One region of the Paenibacillus sp. FSL R5-0470 genome, then DNA from elsewhere that is predicted to be linked to it. Evidence: predicted binding sites of a transcription regulator. Region 1 holds the regulator's gene; the other holds the start of a gene.
What was found. Region 1 encodes Rex, which represses fermentation and respiration genes when NADH is low (regulators of the CRP and FNR family bind a similar motif). Its sites were predicted from a motif close to TTGTGAAATATTTCACAA; they were not measured.
Positions count from the first base shown of each region.

Region 1 (8,365 bases):
TGCGCCATAACGACGAACTTTATATTTATTGTACAATACTCTAGGAATAGCGTACATATAAGCTTTTTCAGGCATGGTTTGGTGGAATGCAGTATCGAATACAACAACCTGCGGTACACCTGGCATATTTACTTCAGAAGCCGTAATCCCCATCATTGCTGCTGGGTTATGCAGTGGTGCAAGGTCAAACAATTGACGAATTTTCGTTTTTGCGTCAGCATCCACAAGTGCGGAGGATTTGAAGAACTCTCCACCATGCACTACGCGGTGACCTACAGCATCAATTTCTTTAATAGATTCAATTACACCATGCTCTTTGTCTGTAAGACAAGCAAGGACTTTGCGGATCGCAGTATTATGTTCCAGAATTTCGCTTACTTCTGTCACTTCCGCTTTGCCAGTAGGTTTATGATTCAGAATGGAGGAATCCATCCCAATACGTTCAACCAAACCCTTAGCCAAAACCGATTCATCGGTCATGTTATACAGCTGATATTTCAAAGAAGAACTACCTGAGTTAATAACTAAAATATTCATACACGGTCACCATCCTTGTCGTACTTGAAGAAGCCTTCTCCTGATTTCATACCCAGTTGTCCTGCACGTACCATCTTCTTAAGAATTGTAGAAGGACGGTATTTCAGCTCTCCGTATTCACGGAACATATTTTCGAGTGCCGCAAGTACCGAATCCAGGCCAAATCTGTCAGCCATTTCAAGCGGTCCATATTGGAATTGATAACCAATACGCATAGCATCGTCAATATCCTGTGCGGAGGCAACGCCTTCTTGTAGCACATGCATAGCTTCATTGATAAACAAGCAAATGAGGCGTGATGTTACAAATCCTGGGGATTCATAAATCATTACACCTTTTTTCTCAACAATCTCATCAACAAAGGATTTTGTATCTTCAAAAGTAGCATCTGAAGTTTTCAGACCACGTACGATTTCTACAAGATCCACTTTAGCTACAGGATATATGAAATGCATTCCGATCACGCGTTCCGGATACATCGTAGAACTTGCAAGTTCAGTCAAGCTAAGTGTTGATGTATTGCTGGCAAGAATAATGTGGTTCGGGCATACTTGATCCAATTGATTCAAAATCTTTTTCTTTTCTTCCAAATCCTCAACAATGGTTTCGATAACCATGTCACAAGAGCTGAGCTCCGCGAAATGTGTCACTTTTTGAATGCGGCTAAGAATCAGCTTCTTCTCAGCTTGAGTGATCGCCCATTTCTCCAGTTGCTTATCTAGACTTGTCTCGATCATTTCGTAAGAGTAGTCCAGTTTCTCCGCGGTTTTCTCCACTAGTAATACATCCAGGCCTTTGGCTGCTAACATTTCAGCAATACCTTGTCCCATTGTGCCACCGCCGATGACACCTATTTTTTTGAAATTCATAAAAAAGTCTCCATCCTTTCAGGTATCTATACTTTTGTATTGTACCTTGTCTGTCGCAAAAATTTATAAAGCCCGACATATAATGATATCTTAGCATGCCTGAAAAGTAAAAAAAAATAACCAGCATAAATATTTATGCTGGTAAAAGGACGCTGTCACGAAATTGACATCGAAATTGCTCTCCAGAGAGTACTTCTTCCTTCATTAAAATGTCAAGAGAGTAATCAAATACATTTCGTTGCTTTTCAAGGTGCTCACGAGTGCGCGTCATCAGCTCATCCAATATCTTACTATTTTCCTTCATAAGCTCTTCAGTGGTAACCATTTCCAGCTTAGCGATACCCAGCGAAGTTAAACCTGACTTCATCATCGTTTCCACAATATTCAGCGCCTGATCGAAATCACCGCGTGAACCTGTGCTTCGTCCACCATAATACATTTCTTCAGCAGCTGCTCCACCAAGTGCAATCATAATCTGATCTTCGAGATAATCTTTGGTGTACAAATACTGCTCTTGCTGAGGATTATGTCGCACATAACCAAGGGCTTGCCCACGCGGAGTCAGCGTAACCTGACTAACGCTTCCGGGACGAAGGAGCTCTGCCATAATGGCATGTCCCAATTCATGAATGGCGACTCTCTTTTTCTCTTCATGATTTGTTTCTCTATCCGTTTTTTCACCCATCATTACCTTGTCAATCGCCATCGACAGATGCCGCTGCTCAACTTTCGTCAAGTCCTCACGCATCATATAAATCGCAGCCTCATTCATGACACTTTCAAGCTGAGCACCGGAAAAGCCATAGGCTTCTTCAGCGATTTTGTCGAGACTCACCTCTGTATGAAGAGGCTTATTCTTCGCATGCAATTCGAGAATCGATTTGCGGCCCTTTTTGTCAGGCATGTCCACTTGAATATGACGGTCGAAGCGTCCAGGACGTAACAATGCTGAATCAAGCATTTCTTTCCGGTTTGTTGCAGCTACCAGCAAAATACGCGGAGTTTCGTTATTATAAATACCATCCATCTCGGTCAATAGCTGATTTAAGGTCTGATCATATTCACGTTGCTGACCGCCTTCGCGCTTACCGCCAATTACGTCAATTTCATCAATAAAAATAATGGCACTTTGTTTGTTCTCCTTAACAGCACGGTTACGAGCATCCTTGAACAAATCGCGGATCCGACCAGCCCCGACACCAACATACATTTCTACAAATTCACTACCTGATGCAGCTACGAATACGGAGTTTGTATAATGCGCTGCTGCTCTGGCCATAAGGGTCTTACCTGTTCCTGGAGGGCCAGTGAGCAGAATCCCTTTCAAAGGACGAATCCCAAATTTACTAATCTCCTCGTGCCGGATCAAAAAATCGAGTGCCTCACGAAGCTCTTGCTTCGCATTGTCTTGCCCACCAATTTCTTCAAAAGTGAGCTTTGAAGGCCCTTCCTTCTGGCGTTTCTTCCCCGCACCAGCGTTCACCGTAAGCCCGCCACGCAAATGAGCAATTATAAGTAATGCAGTAAGCATTCCAGCTGCTATAACAATCGGGAATATATTAATACCTAAAAAAGCCATGAAAATAAACAGCACAGGAATAAATCCGAGTAAAATTTCTTTAAGGTACTTAGGCATTATTCCATACCCCCAAGGTCGCAGGTTTTCGCGGCAGAATAATAAATTTGCTTTCTTTTCCATTACTCAAGCTTACGTACACATTGTTGTCGTCGATATCAGTAGATGCTATCACATCTTTAAATTCCGTATTTTGCTGTTTCAATCTATCAAGTTCTGTAGGTATAATCGTATATTTACGGCTCTCCATGGCTTCAGCTACAGAGAACATCGCTTTATCCCAGTAATCATCCAATAGTTCACTTGAATTTTGCTCCACATCGAGTTTAAGTTTACGTCCTTCAATCACTGATTTTCCTTCTTTGGATACATACGATACTAGATCACGTAAATTCGTGCCCGGCTGCAAATCAAGTTTCAAAGTGACCTCATCGCGGTTAATACTAATATGTGAAGTATTTACTCCCTCAAATCCGGTTACAATCTTTTGGAGCGGTTCCTGTAAAGCAAACTGACGATATAAAAAGAATCCTCCGAATAATAGCATAGCCGACAGTAGAGACGTTATCAGTACAGGTACAAGACGTAATTTCAAGAAACGTCCTCCTCTCAAAGATGAAAAAATGTAAACAGAATGATCCAAAGTCATAGCTGCTAAGAGCTCATCAGAGCCTGACGTTCTACTAACACTGTTCTAATTACAAACAGTAGTATATCACAGGTGTATATACTATATTGAAAAAAAGTGTGAAGATATTTAAAATTTTATTTTTTAATTCTTTCCATTTTATTAAATTTATTGATTTAATTCGACAAAAAAAGGGCTGTTACTCTTAACTAACAGACCTTTTTTCGTATGAATCTTTAAATACCAATACATAAAAACTACTCTTATAGTATATCACAATTCGTGTACTTATAGTATATCAAATAATATGTCATTTTAAAAAACAAGCGAACCATAAATGGTCCGCTTGTTTCTCCTATAATGCTTTTGTTTAATTTAGCGGCTAGGTAAACTGTAACCTTCACCCATTCGAGCCCCATCTGAGAACCGATAAAATTGATAATAATATCGACCGCTTTGTTTATAAAAAAGCTGCCAAGCATACTCCCCGTTATATACTCCTGGCAACAACCGCTCAATGCTGATGTCCGGAAGATCGGCTTTTATAAGGCTACGCATTTTCGCTTCAGAGGTCCCTTTACTTAGTTCTTCAGCATATACTGCGTCGGTTCCTTCAGCAAACTTCCCGTCTACAGTAAAACGTACCCAAACCATCAACTCGGTCCCGGCTTCATTCTTCCCTGTTAAGACCCAGTACACCGCATTTTCATCCCACACGGATTTCTGCGCTTTGGTTACCTCTGTCAGACCAGCACTGGTTTTAGCGACATCCTTAGCGATATCTCGCTCGTTCCATTGATCTTTCATAATATAAGCATAGAACTGGATAAGTCCAAACAGAAGGAGCAGAATCAGAACTGACCCCAGGAGGATCCATTTTTTCCTTTTCTTCAAGGTACAGCTCCCTTTCTAGTAATATATCTTTTTTGATTATATAACACACCTGTGTGTTTATCCAAAGTTTCATATCCAATTCAATGATCTAATTATCAGAAACACAAAAGGCTGTAACTTTGCAATCGCAGAAAGTCACAGCCTTTCAGTTATTCGTTATGATCTTAGACTACCGTTTAAGCAGTCCATCAAATGATTCTTGCGCCTTACGACGGATTGCTTCCTCATCTAGCGTTACACATTCTCCATGTTTTACAACCTGTTTACCATTCACCCATACATGTTCAACATCCTTGGCACTGGCAGAGTATACAGCATGAGACAACAGATCTGTGTGTGGTAGCAAATGCGGCTGGTCTATATCAATCGCGATAAAGTCCGCTTTCATGCCAACAGCGAGTCTACCCACATCATTTAAAAAGATAGACTTTGCGCCATACTCTGTAGCTATACGCAGCGCTTCCGGAGCTGGAACAGCCGTCGGATCACCACTTACACCTTTATGGATGAGGGCTGCAAGACGCATCTCTTCAAACATATCCAGGTTATTATTGCTTGCCGCACCATCTGTACCCAGTGATACCTTCACACCAGCCTTTAGAAGATCCGTAACCCGAGCCACTCCACTAGCCAGTTTCAGATTACTTCCTGGGTTATGAGACACGCCTACATCATGACGAGCCAGTATCTCGATCTCTTCATCATTCAAATGAACGCCATGTGCAACAATAGACGGACGTGTGAACATTCCAAGCTTCTCTAAATGCGCTACAGGCCGAAGTCCGTAATCCACCACATTCTGCTCCACTTCGCGTTTGGTCTCGGACATATGGGTATGCATCGGTAAATCCAAATCATGTGCCGCTTGAACAAACTTAACAAAGAAGTCCGGTGGGCAAGTATATGGGGCGTGTGGCGAGATCATCGTCGTAATTCTACCATCAGCCTTACCATGCCAATTTCGTGCAAAAGAAATCGCTTCCGCAAGCTTGTGATTTTGTACTTCCTCTGGGCATAATCCGATTACGCCTCTCATCAGTACAGAACGAATGCCTGATAATTCGACTACCTCTGCTACTCGATCCATATGATCATACATATCCAAGAAGGTTGTAGTACCACCTTTTAGCATTTCCAGTACCGACAAGGAGGTTCCCCAGTATACATCTTCTCCAGTGAATTTCGCTTCCATCGGCCACATCTTCTCTTGAAGCCACACCTGAAGTGCTAAATCATCTCCATAACCACGAAGCAATGACATTGCCGCATGGCCATGTGTGTTTACCAGACCTGGCATAAACAGCAGACGACTGCCATCAACAACTTGCACATCATCTTCCATTAAAGGCTCTTCTTTTCCTATGTAAGTGATCAAATCATCTTCAATAGTCATATATCCATTCAGAACCGGCTCATCCGTTCCCGGAATAAGAAAACGCCCGCCCTTAATAATCGTTTTACTGCTCTTCATTTCCGGTTTCTTCCTTTCCGTCTTTCAAATAATAAGCAAGGCTTTGCAAATCCGTTGTAAAATCGGCAGCATGAACCCGGATATTCGATGGTGTTTTTAGAATCACTGGTGCAAAATTCAAAATCGCCTCAATGCCAGACTCAATGAGAATATCTGCTACATTCTGCGCTTCTGAATCAGGCACAGTAATGATCCCAATTCGAATACCTTGCTCACGAACCGTCTGACCAAGCTCCTCCATCGGTTGAACGGTAAGAGAGTTGATTTTCCGCCCTACCTTAGGTGCATAGGAGTCAAATATAGCGGTAATCTTCATAGTATCTTTCAGATAAGCATTGTAATTAGATAATGCATGTCCAAGGTTACCGGCACCTACTAAAGCCACATTCAATTGTTGATCCAGCTTCAGAATATGACGGATTTTTTCAATAAGATAAGTTACGTCATACCCGATACCTTTTCTACCAAAATCTCCAAAATAAGCTAAATCTTTACGAATTTGAGCAGGATTCAAATCAAGTTTTTGTCCTAGTTCTTGTGAGGAAACGGTTAATATTTCACGTTTCTGGAGATCATTCAAGAAACGCAAGTACACAGGAAGTCTGCGAACAACGGCTTCTGATATTTTATCCGATTTCATAATTTACCTCCTAATTTAAGTGATATTCTGTTCAAATCCTATCGAAATATCTGCACCTCGTCTCAAGGAAGAGCGGTATTCTTATACCGCCCTTCCTTGTAGAGAGATTAATAAGATCGATGACGTTCTTTTCAAGAAACGCCTCCGTCTTCCAACCACTCCGCTATACGAGGAACCATTTGATCCGTAAGCATATGCTCCATTTTCGGGCCAGGCAACGAATAGAGGAAATACTTCCCATAGTGAGATTCGATCACCCTTGTGTCATACACAATAACAATACCCCGATCTTGCGCTGTCCGTACCAGCCTCCCAAATCCTTGCTTGAAGCGAATAACCGCCTGAGGAACAGACAACTTCATGAACGGATTCTTTTTCTGGGCTTGTAATAACTCAGACTTCGCTTCCGCTAGGGGGTGGTTTGGCGGTTGAAATGGGAGTCTCACGATGGCCAAGCATGTTAATGCTTCACCTGGAATATCTACACCCTCCCAAAAGCTGCTTGTTCCTAACAGTACAGAAGCTGCACTGTCCTGAAAACGGCGGATCAGCTTGCTACGGCTGCCCCCCTCCACGCCTTGACCTAACACCGTGATCTCTTGTGAGGCTAGAGCCTCTTTCAGAGGATCGTAAACCTGGCGTAGCATCTTGTAAGAAGTAAACAGGACAAGCATCCGCCCACGTGTTGTAATAGCTGCTTCTGCTAGTGACTGTACGAGTGTATCGACAAATCGGGCATCGCCTACACTCCCCTTCACACTTGGGAAATCCCGCGGAATAACTAACAGCGCCTGCTCCCGATACTTAAAGGGAGAAGGCAGGAGTGATGTCATCAGACGCCCCTCTTCCGCAGCTTCATTAAGTCCGAGATTATCAATCATAAACTGGAAAGATTTATCCACAGAGAGTGTCGCCGAAGTTAGTACGATACTTTTCTTCTTGTCGAAAAACAGCTCCTTAAGCTGAGTACTAACATCAACAGGAACGGCATACAGCTGTAGCGATTTACTGCGATAATTTCCATTCGCCTCCAGCCAATATACTACATTCTCATCATTTAATCCCATAAAAAACCGTACTTGCTCACGTATAGAAGCTAAATCCTTAAATAAGCCGCTAATATCGGTAACTAGGCTATCTGAGGAAGATTGACCTTCTTGATCTCGCATCTCATTAAGCATTTTATCACCTTTACGGATAATTTCGCTTAATGTCAGATTCATAGTATTCTCTAAAGCAACCAATTCATCCCAATCTTTCGGTTTACGGGTAGGAAGTAGCCGCATGACTAACTGGCCGGCTTCTCCCGCCGCTGCATCGCTGCGTTCCGGCAAGAGGCTGAATAGTTTATCACTAAGCAGATCCCAGGTTTCTTTTACGGTAAGAAGGTCCGGATAGATTCTATCGATCACTCCGCTCCATTCAGAAGCTTCCTCACTGCCTGATGACTGAAGCATTTGGCGAAGTGTAGGAAGTTGGCCATTTCGACTATCCTTATAAAGACGCGATAGTGTATGTGCCACCGTGAAATGCTTCATATGCATGCCTAAATGCTTGCCAGCCACGTCCTCCAGATGATGGGCCTCATCTATTACAAGATGTTCATAAGCCGGAAGTAGTTGATGCCCAGCCTTAACATCTGCGAAAAGCTTAGAGTGGTTCGTAATGACCACGTCTGCAATACCAGCTTCATGCTTAGCCCGATGATAATAACACTTACGGAACCAAGGACACGAGCGACCCAGACAAG
Region 1 is NZ_CP150238.1:4,704,607-4,712,971, forward strand. Features, by position in the region: gene MKY99_RS20795 (acetate kinase) at 1-537, opposite strand, end outside; gene MKY99_RS20800 (3-hydroxyacyl-CoA dehydrogenase NAD-binding domain-containing protein) at 534-1,406, opposite strand; gene MKY99_RS20805 (AAA family ATPase) at 1,540-3,042, opposite strand; gene MKY99_RS20810 (hypothetical protein) at 3,035-3,577, opposite strand; gene MKY99_RS20815 (DUF5590 domain-containing protein) at 3,986-4,504, opposite strand; gene MKY99_RS20820 (amidohydrolase) at 4,674-5,975, opposite strand; gene MKY99_RS20825 (redox-sensing transcriptional repressor Rex) at 5,962-6,615, opposite strand; gene dinG (ATP-dependent DNA helicase DinG) at 6,747-8,365, opposite strand, start outside.

Region 2 (8,365 bases), 2.9 Mb from region 1:
TCCCTTTTGGTCTTCCTAATTGGGGTGAATTAATTTCTGATTATGCAAAATTATTTGAAGTCAAAGGTTTTACGGGTTTTCAAGAAATGATTCAATTGGAATTATCAAAAGACGATTACTGGGAAGCAATAAGAGCAATAAAAAAGTATGCAAATAGGACAGATTCAGATATCCAGGAATATATTTGTAAATCAATTAAAGAAAAAATTAATCTTCAAATTGACGGAGAAAGCCATAATTACTCAGACTTAGCTCGGATGAATTTCGATATTTATTTAACTACAAATTATGATCACGCACTAAATAAATTTCTTACAAGTAGCTACATTCCAACCAATTTGAAAGATTTTAGCGGAAATACTCAAAATACTTTGTTAAATGATGGAGAGAAAAAAATATTCCATCTTCATGGGAATATTTCACAGCAAGAGAGTGTTGTAATTACTGAAGAAACATACAGTAAATTATATAATGATAAAAAATATGATCAATTATTCTCATTATTAACAGGAACAAAGACATTTATATTTCTTGGGTTTTCTTTTAATGATATCTTTATACAAAGGATACTTAAAGATATAAACCAATTTTTTAATACAAAGCATTTTATATTACTTGATAACCCTTCTAAGGAGCAAATCGAATGGTTGAAATGTACATATAATATAGAAACAATCCCTTATAATTCTAAATATTCTTCACATGCTGGAGAAATAAGAAGTATATTAAAAGATATAGCATCGGAAGCCAATCTTGTTGAAGGTGAAAAGGAAATACTTAATGATAAAATAAATATACAGAAACAGCATAATACAAAGCATGGGATTTTAAAGAAAATTGGAACTCTTAAGAAGAGTTTGAACTATGAAAATGATATTATTCAACATGAATCTAATAATCTATCAAAAGCCTTAAAATTGAATTCGTTGTCATATATGATAAGAAGACTTGAAAAAGTTGAGAAAATCTTAAGTGTTGATAAATATGATGTGGTTTTCATAGGCGAAATTGGATGCGGAAAAACAACAGCAATTTGTAATTTATTCAATCTTATAAAAGATATCGATATTGGTGAGAATATTCATGATTTGCCATTGCTTCCTACCTCATCTGGGCGAACAACACTTGGAGAAGTAAGGATACTCGGTAGCCAAAGTTCAAATGTAACAATACGAATTGAGCCTAAAGATTATAAAGATGTAAAACATGATATAGAACAATTTTGCGACTTCTATTGGAATAAGCATAAGAGTAAAAAAAACAATAAGTCTGATAACCAAGCAACTGTACAATTAGATGCAGAATTAGATAGAGTTATTAGGAATATGGCTGGATTCACTAGTGATGAAAAATTCGATGAATTTACTGAGAACTTTATAGGGGAGAAAGATGATTTTAATAAAACCATAGAAGCGAATATTAATTTAAAAGATAGAAATAAGATTGAGATTATATATAATGAGAAAACTACCAAACAGAGTTTAAAGGAATGGTTAAAGGATGTTACTAAGAAATTGAATGATGGTGAATTGGATAGGTTTTCGATACCCCAAAAAACATACATCTATATCGACAAAGAAATATTAGACCTCAATAAATTAAATAGAATCAATTCTATAATAGATACCAAAGGAATGGAAAGTGTGGATAGGGATGATCTTGAAAGCTTTATTAAATCTGATAATACCCTGTGCATATTTCTAGATAGATTCAATCCTGCACCTTCAAAGTTGATTTATGAATTTCTTGTAAATAGTTTTAAAACAACTAACTCAAATTCCTACTTGAGAAGTAAAGTATGCATGATGGTTTTACCTAGAAAACCTGAACAATTAAATATGTCCGGTGCAACAGGCAATGAAGAAAAAGGGACGAAAATAAGAAAAAAACAAATAGAAAACAAATTCATCGAAGGAAATATAAATTTTGATATTGAGAATTTATTGTTCTATGATGCTTATAAACACATTCGCAAAGACGATGAAGGATTGATTTCAACAATTGCTAAACCCAGTATAGAAGATGATAGAAATGAGATATTTGGTAATTTAGATTCAATTATTGAAAAAAGAGAAAATAATCTTATGAATCAAGTTATTTTGATTGAGAATCAACTAGAAGTATTAAAAAGAAATAATTATTTAAGTGATGGTGATAGTGAAAAGATTGAAAAAATACACAATGAAATAAAAATAAAAATGGATATATCTCCATATGAATTAGCGGAAAAAACCACAGAAAGATTTTTAGTGGAATATAAAGCTTTTTTGGAGTCACATTACGCCTCCACATTAAGAGCTATAAATAATAGATTTGGAATATATTACTACAGGGATATCAATATTTATTTAAGAGCAGCAAATCTTATAAGGGGGAACTTAGATTATTTGATTAGCAGCACTAAGAAAAGCATAATTGATACAATGGTCAAAATTGAAGATAACTCTAGTGGTTTGAAGGTTTATTTAGAACATTTTGAAGAGCAAATAAATATTTATTATACTGAGTTATTTGAGGGTATTACTAAAGAGATAACATCTTTTTTGACAAGTTCAGTGTTTGCCCCTCAAAGTTATGAAAGTGACTTTTGGAATTTTGTTATTAATAGATGGGGCAATTTAGAAAATGCGTATAAGTTTGTAAAATATACCGATGATATACTTTACATGTATGATGAAAATTTAAATAAATATAAAGTAAAAGAAGAATTTAATCGGATAATCTCAGAAAAGTGGGAAACCTTTATGAATAATGTACTAAAAGTTTCAGGGGTTGAGCAGGTAATAGAAGTACACTAAGCTGTTATATTCCTTTCTCCGTCTCCACACATGAATTTTATTGACTATTAAATTTCTTGACCTCCGCTCGACCACGAACACTGTGAACGTATCATTTGTAACTGGATTTATAGGAATGATATTTTTGAATAGTGGGACTTAAAACTCAAGAAAAGAGTCAAAAAGCACATAATGTTATGGATGGACTGATGTAAGAAACTTCACTGTACCTGAACGGTTGAACGCAAGAAACTGTCTTTCACGGGGACGAATTGGGGACGAAAGCTATCAATTCCAAGTGTACCGTATCCAAACAGAACTATACTATAATGAAGAAAACCCTTATAGATCAAGGTTGTAGACCACCATGGCGAATGAGAACCAAGTAGCCCATGTTCCCGCATACAGTACACGTAGAATCGGTAGCTTTGTTGGTGAGGAACCCTTGTCAAGTAGACACTAAATAATTGCTATAGTTCTAGTGATAGTACCAGGAAAGAAATGGACAATATTAATTCCACTAACGGAGAACGATAAAAGAGCCGCGAGTTAGACGAGCGTAGCCCCTAGCTCCACCATAAAAAACCGCCCTGTTCGCAATGTTGCTGACAGGGCGGTTTGCTATGTCATAGAGGGCAACTTGAAAGTTATCAGTCAACCTGCACTCTACAAACTATCTTGCACGTTTTTAAGACTAATTTATTAATAGAGCAGTTACATAAAAATAAGATTACTCTGCTACAACTTGTTTGCCTGCAATCCGGCCGAATGTGAAGATATCAGCGATGGCATTACCGCCAAGACGGTTTGCACCATGAATGACCCCTGTTACTTCACCTGCAGCGAACAGCCCAGGGATGACTTCGCCTTTTTCATTCAATACGCGAGTCTTCTCGTCGATCACCAAGCCGCCCATTGTATGGTGAACGGATGGTACAGCTTTTTCGATGTAGTAAGGGCCTTTTTCAAGAGATTTCAATCCACCGCGATGTTTGAAATCAAGGTCTTTACCTGTTTTCGCATAATCATTTACTTTATTAATCGTTTCTTTCAAAGTGTTCACGTCAATTTTGAAGAAATCAGCCGCCTCTTCAATCGTATCGGCTTTAAAGAGCAAGCCTTGTTTAACGAGTTGATCGTATTCGTCCTGATGAACTTCGATCGTTTTACCGATATCCTCAATGCCTTGATTCCATAATTGATACGTATATCCGCCCGTTTGAGCAAGAATTGCTTTAGAAATAACGTCACGACGTTCTAATTCCTCAACGAAGCGCTTGCCTTCTTGGTTAATCAGGATCGCACCATCGAAGCGGGAGTCTGCAACCAGGGAAATAACACCTGTCTCAGGATTACAGATTGGATACGTTTGAATACTCTCCATATTTGTCAGTTTGGCGCCAATCGTTTCTGCCATAACGATACCGTCACCTGTAGATCCTGGTGTATCGGTAGACATATATTTTTCATCCATTTTAGGGTTATACTTTTTACGCATCTCTACATTGGATCCAAAACCACCGGTAGCTATGATGACGCCTTTGTTCGCATGGAATGTGATCTTGTCGCCAGTACCCGAAGTCGCAGTTACACCGGTTACTTTGCCGCTTTCATCCTTCAGCAAGGTTTCGGCTTTCATATTCGTTTTGATCGTGATTTGATCAGCGTCTGTTTTGGCTTTTAACTTGGTAATCAATTCAACCCCTGTATGACCTACAGGAATCAACGCACGTTTTCTGGAATGGCCTCCAAATTGGAACAGATGATCAGGTAAGAACTCTACCTTGATCTCATCGCGCAGCCATTCGGCAGATGTTAGAGCATTGTCGGCAAGAATACGAACCATCTTTGGATCCCCGAGGTTGTCTCCGCCCTTCATCGTATCATTATAGAATAATTCAGCCGTGTCATCTGTGATGCCAAGAGCACGTTCAACCCAGTTGTCAGGCGCATTCATCTCACCACCGGAGATCAATGTGTTGCCGCCAACAGCTGGCATTTTCTCGAGCAGAACTACATTTGCTCCAGCGCTCTTCGCTTCGATAGCCGCACTAAAGCCAGCACCCCCGGCACCGATGACGACAACATCATAGGTTTGCTCGGCTTCTTCTTTGTCTTTGTTTCCACTGACTGCAGCGCCAGCGACAAGGGTAAGTCCAGACTTCGTAATTGCATCTTGAATGGCTTCAAGATATCCTTTGCTTGTAACCGTAGATCCGCTAATGGCATCAACTTTTGCGCTGTTAGTTGCCATGACATCTTGCTTGAGCTGCGTATAAACAGGTTCTGCAAGTACTTCATTTTCCTTATGCTCTGTTACTTTAATGTCAGTGATCTTGTTATCTAATAAGGAAACTTGTACTTTAATATCGCCATGTTTACCTTGCCCAACTCCTTCAAAGACTTGAACTCCGTTTGCATCTGCAGCGGGTGCTGCGTCTTTACCGCCGCAGGCAGCAAGCGTGAACATAAGACTGAGGACTAGTAGAATAGATAACAGCTTTTTCGTGTGAGTTCGCATAATATCTCCTTCATTCTGTTGTGAATTGGTTACATACATTAGGGAGAGGAAGATTTGCTAGGCAAATCCTTTATCTCTAGCCTAGACATGAATGTTATTTCATGTGAAAATATGCACAAGACCTATTATAGATTTAGTACTGCATTATGTATTTGCACAGATTAGCGTTTTTTTGTCTTTTTCGGGCATGTAAGAAACGGATATTGTGAAGGGCTATGATTACAATGAGATCAATTCACTTAAAAATTACGTTAATCGCAGGAAGCTGCTTCTTGCTGCTGTTCATTGCATTGCTTGTAACAATATATTTGGAGATGAACCATACGGTTGTCCCTTTGAATAAGAACTTAACGCAGCAAGTGGTTAATGCACGCAGCGACCAGATCGATTATTGGTTTAATCAGCGCATCGGTGAGATAGACATGCTTGCTTCTCTAGCTTCGGACCATCAGTGGACACGAGATGAATTGCTGCAAGAGATCGATAAGTTTGAGGCGAAGAAGCGAGTAGAGTACGAATCCATACGAGTGGTGGATATTCACGGAAATTCCTGGTCAGCAAAGGACAAGCCTTTTTCGATACTAAACCGACCCTACTATCGAAAACAACTGCTAAATTCAGATTCCAATTATGTGGTGAGTAATCCGATCGTATCCAAAGCGAATGCAGTTGAAATCGTCGTCATTCTCTACCGCGTGAATCCATCGGTGAATGATGAGGTAGCTTATATTGCCGCAGCCGTCTCCGTCAAGAAGATGAAGGAGATTGCTCAAGATGTAATGCTATATGACCAGTCAGGCCAGCTTATCATCGATTGCAGAGAGCTGGGTGAAGGAGATGGAGCGGAGGATGCAGCAGATAAGAAGAACATGAGTGTATTTGAGGCTCCAATTCAAAATGTGGAAGGCTGGAAGCTAGTACTCGAAGTACCGAATTCAAGTCTATCGCTAGCGGTGATCAAAACCCAGCGGACTGCATTGCTGGTAGGCGTTCTTATCGGTAGTGCGTTTATTGTCTTTCTGATGCTGCTTGCTTCTTCCATTATTCGTCCAATTCAGTCGCTTCGCCAGGTAATGGAAAATGTGCAGAACGGCAACCAAACCATACGAGCAGATGTTACGCGCTCGGATGAGATCGGCGATCTTGGGCGAAGCTTCAATGACATGCTTGTTGATTTATACGCTGTGGAGCAGGACCGAAAGGAGATGGAGCTCAGACTGATTCATGAGCAGATCAAGCCGCACTTTTTATATAACACATTGGATACGATCCAGTGGATGGCAATGGAACATGGAGCAGACAATGTGGTGGAGATGGTGGAAGCGCTTAGCGCGTATTTCCGATTAGGGCTAGGCACAGGCAGTCCCTACATTCTGCTTGATCAGGAGTTGTACCATGTCGAGAGTTATCTTCATATTCAAGGCGTGCGATATGAGGAAATTCTGGACTACGAGCTTCGATATGATGAAAAGCTTGCTCAGTGCCAAGTCGTTCGCTTCATGCTGCAGCCTTTGGTGGAAAATGCGATTTATCACGGGATTAAGCCACTTGGGGATCAAAAATGCAAAATTTCGATTACAGCATATAAACAGGTCGATTATTTGGTCATTAAGGTTGAAAATAATGGGGTTATGATTCCTGAAGAGAAGCTTGAACAGATGAATCAAGCCCTTCTTGATGATAAATATGATCGTTCTGCCACAGGCTTTGGGCTATACAGTGTAAACCATCGCATTCGACTAGCTTACGGGGTGCCATATGGCCTTGCAGTGAAGAGCGAAGATGGCATTACCGTTATGGTCATTCGAATACCTTTGGAAGGGGAGTGGAATGAAGATGTGGAAGATTGTCATCGTCGATGATGAAACGATCATTCGCAAAGGCTTGCGACAATACATTGAGGAGAGTTCGTATCTTTTTGAAGTTGCAGGAGAAGCGAAAAGTGCAAACGAAGCATTGAATATGGTGGAGGAAGCCCCACCACATGTATGTCTTGTGGACATCAACATGCCGAATATGAATGGGCTCGATCTGATAAATATATTGCGCGAACGCTGCCCGTCGGTTCTGGTTGTCATCATCAGCGGCTACGATAACTTTGAATATGCGCGTCAAGCCGTGCAACTGCAAGCATTCGATTATGTATTAAAACCTGTGCCGAAGAGTGATCTGAACAAGTTGCTTCATAGGATCGATGAGCATCTTCAGGCAAAATATCCTTTGCATTCACATGAAAGCAGGGTGGATAAGGAGCTGGGGCTTCCCGGGTATACAGGGGATGGAACAGTGCTTATCCAAAAAGTGACCGAGTATATTGACAGTCATTATCAGGATCCGGAGCTGTCTATTACTCGAGTAGCAGCACTATTTCATATCAACCAAACCTATCTTAGCAAGCGTATGAAGCAAGAAATTGGTGCTTCATTCCTTGACTATGTCACCGAGCTTCGGATATCGAAGGCGAAGGAGATTCTGGATGACGTTATGCCGAATATCAAAATCGGGGATCTGGCCGTGAAGGTAGGGTATAAGAGCCAGTACTATTTTAGTCGTGTGTTCAAAAATAGAGTCGGTTCAAGCCCCTTAGAGTACAAAAAGCATCCGTTCGGTTATGGATAGGGTATCAAGTTAGTAGAAACGCCGCAGCAATTAGGCGCCACCATATATAAACACGACGCAACCTCGAGGGGGTTGCGTTTTTTATTTGGCGGATTGCTTAGAGGACATTGATAGAAAATAGGTAGGACCTAAGGAGGTAAGCGCTATCTTTATACCTATAAAGACGCGACGTGAAGGCCTTCATGTCAACAAGTGTATACCCAATGTCATTAATTATCTATTTGAAAGAAAGGCCACTTTTCATAATGTTACTATAAGGACATTGACATATGTTATAAGCTTCTATGACGTGTCGGAATCTCGGAAGGGAGGAAAGAGCATCGAGGTAAGCTGAAATGGAAGCGCATACCATTTAGGAGATTGATGTTTCTTGACTCAAGAATCAGAAGGGAGTTCGTACGATATGAAGAGGAGTAGACAATGGGTAGCTCTCGTCATGGTTGCGATC
Region 2 is NZ_CP150238.1:791,994-800,358, forward strand. Features, by position in the region: gene MKY99_RS03510 (SIR2 family protein) at 1-2,798, shown strand, start outside; gene MKY99_RS03515 (flavocytochrome c) at 3,508-5,298, opposite strand; gene MKY99_RS03520 (sensor histidine kinase) at 5,523-7,160, shown strand; gene MKY99_RS03525 (response regulator) at 7,129-7,917, shown strand; gene MKY99_RS03530 (DUF4855 domain-containing protein) at 8,321-8,365, shown strand, end outside.
Region 2: a site for Rex is predicted at 5,400-5,417, ahead of MKY99_RS03515 (flavocytochrome c). Genes of this name have one in related genera too.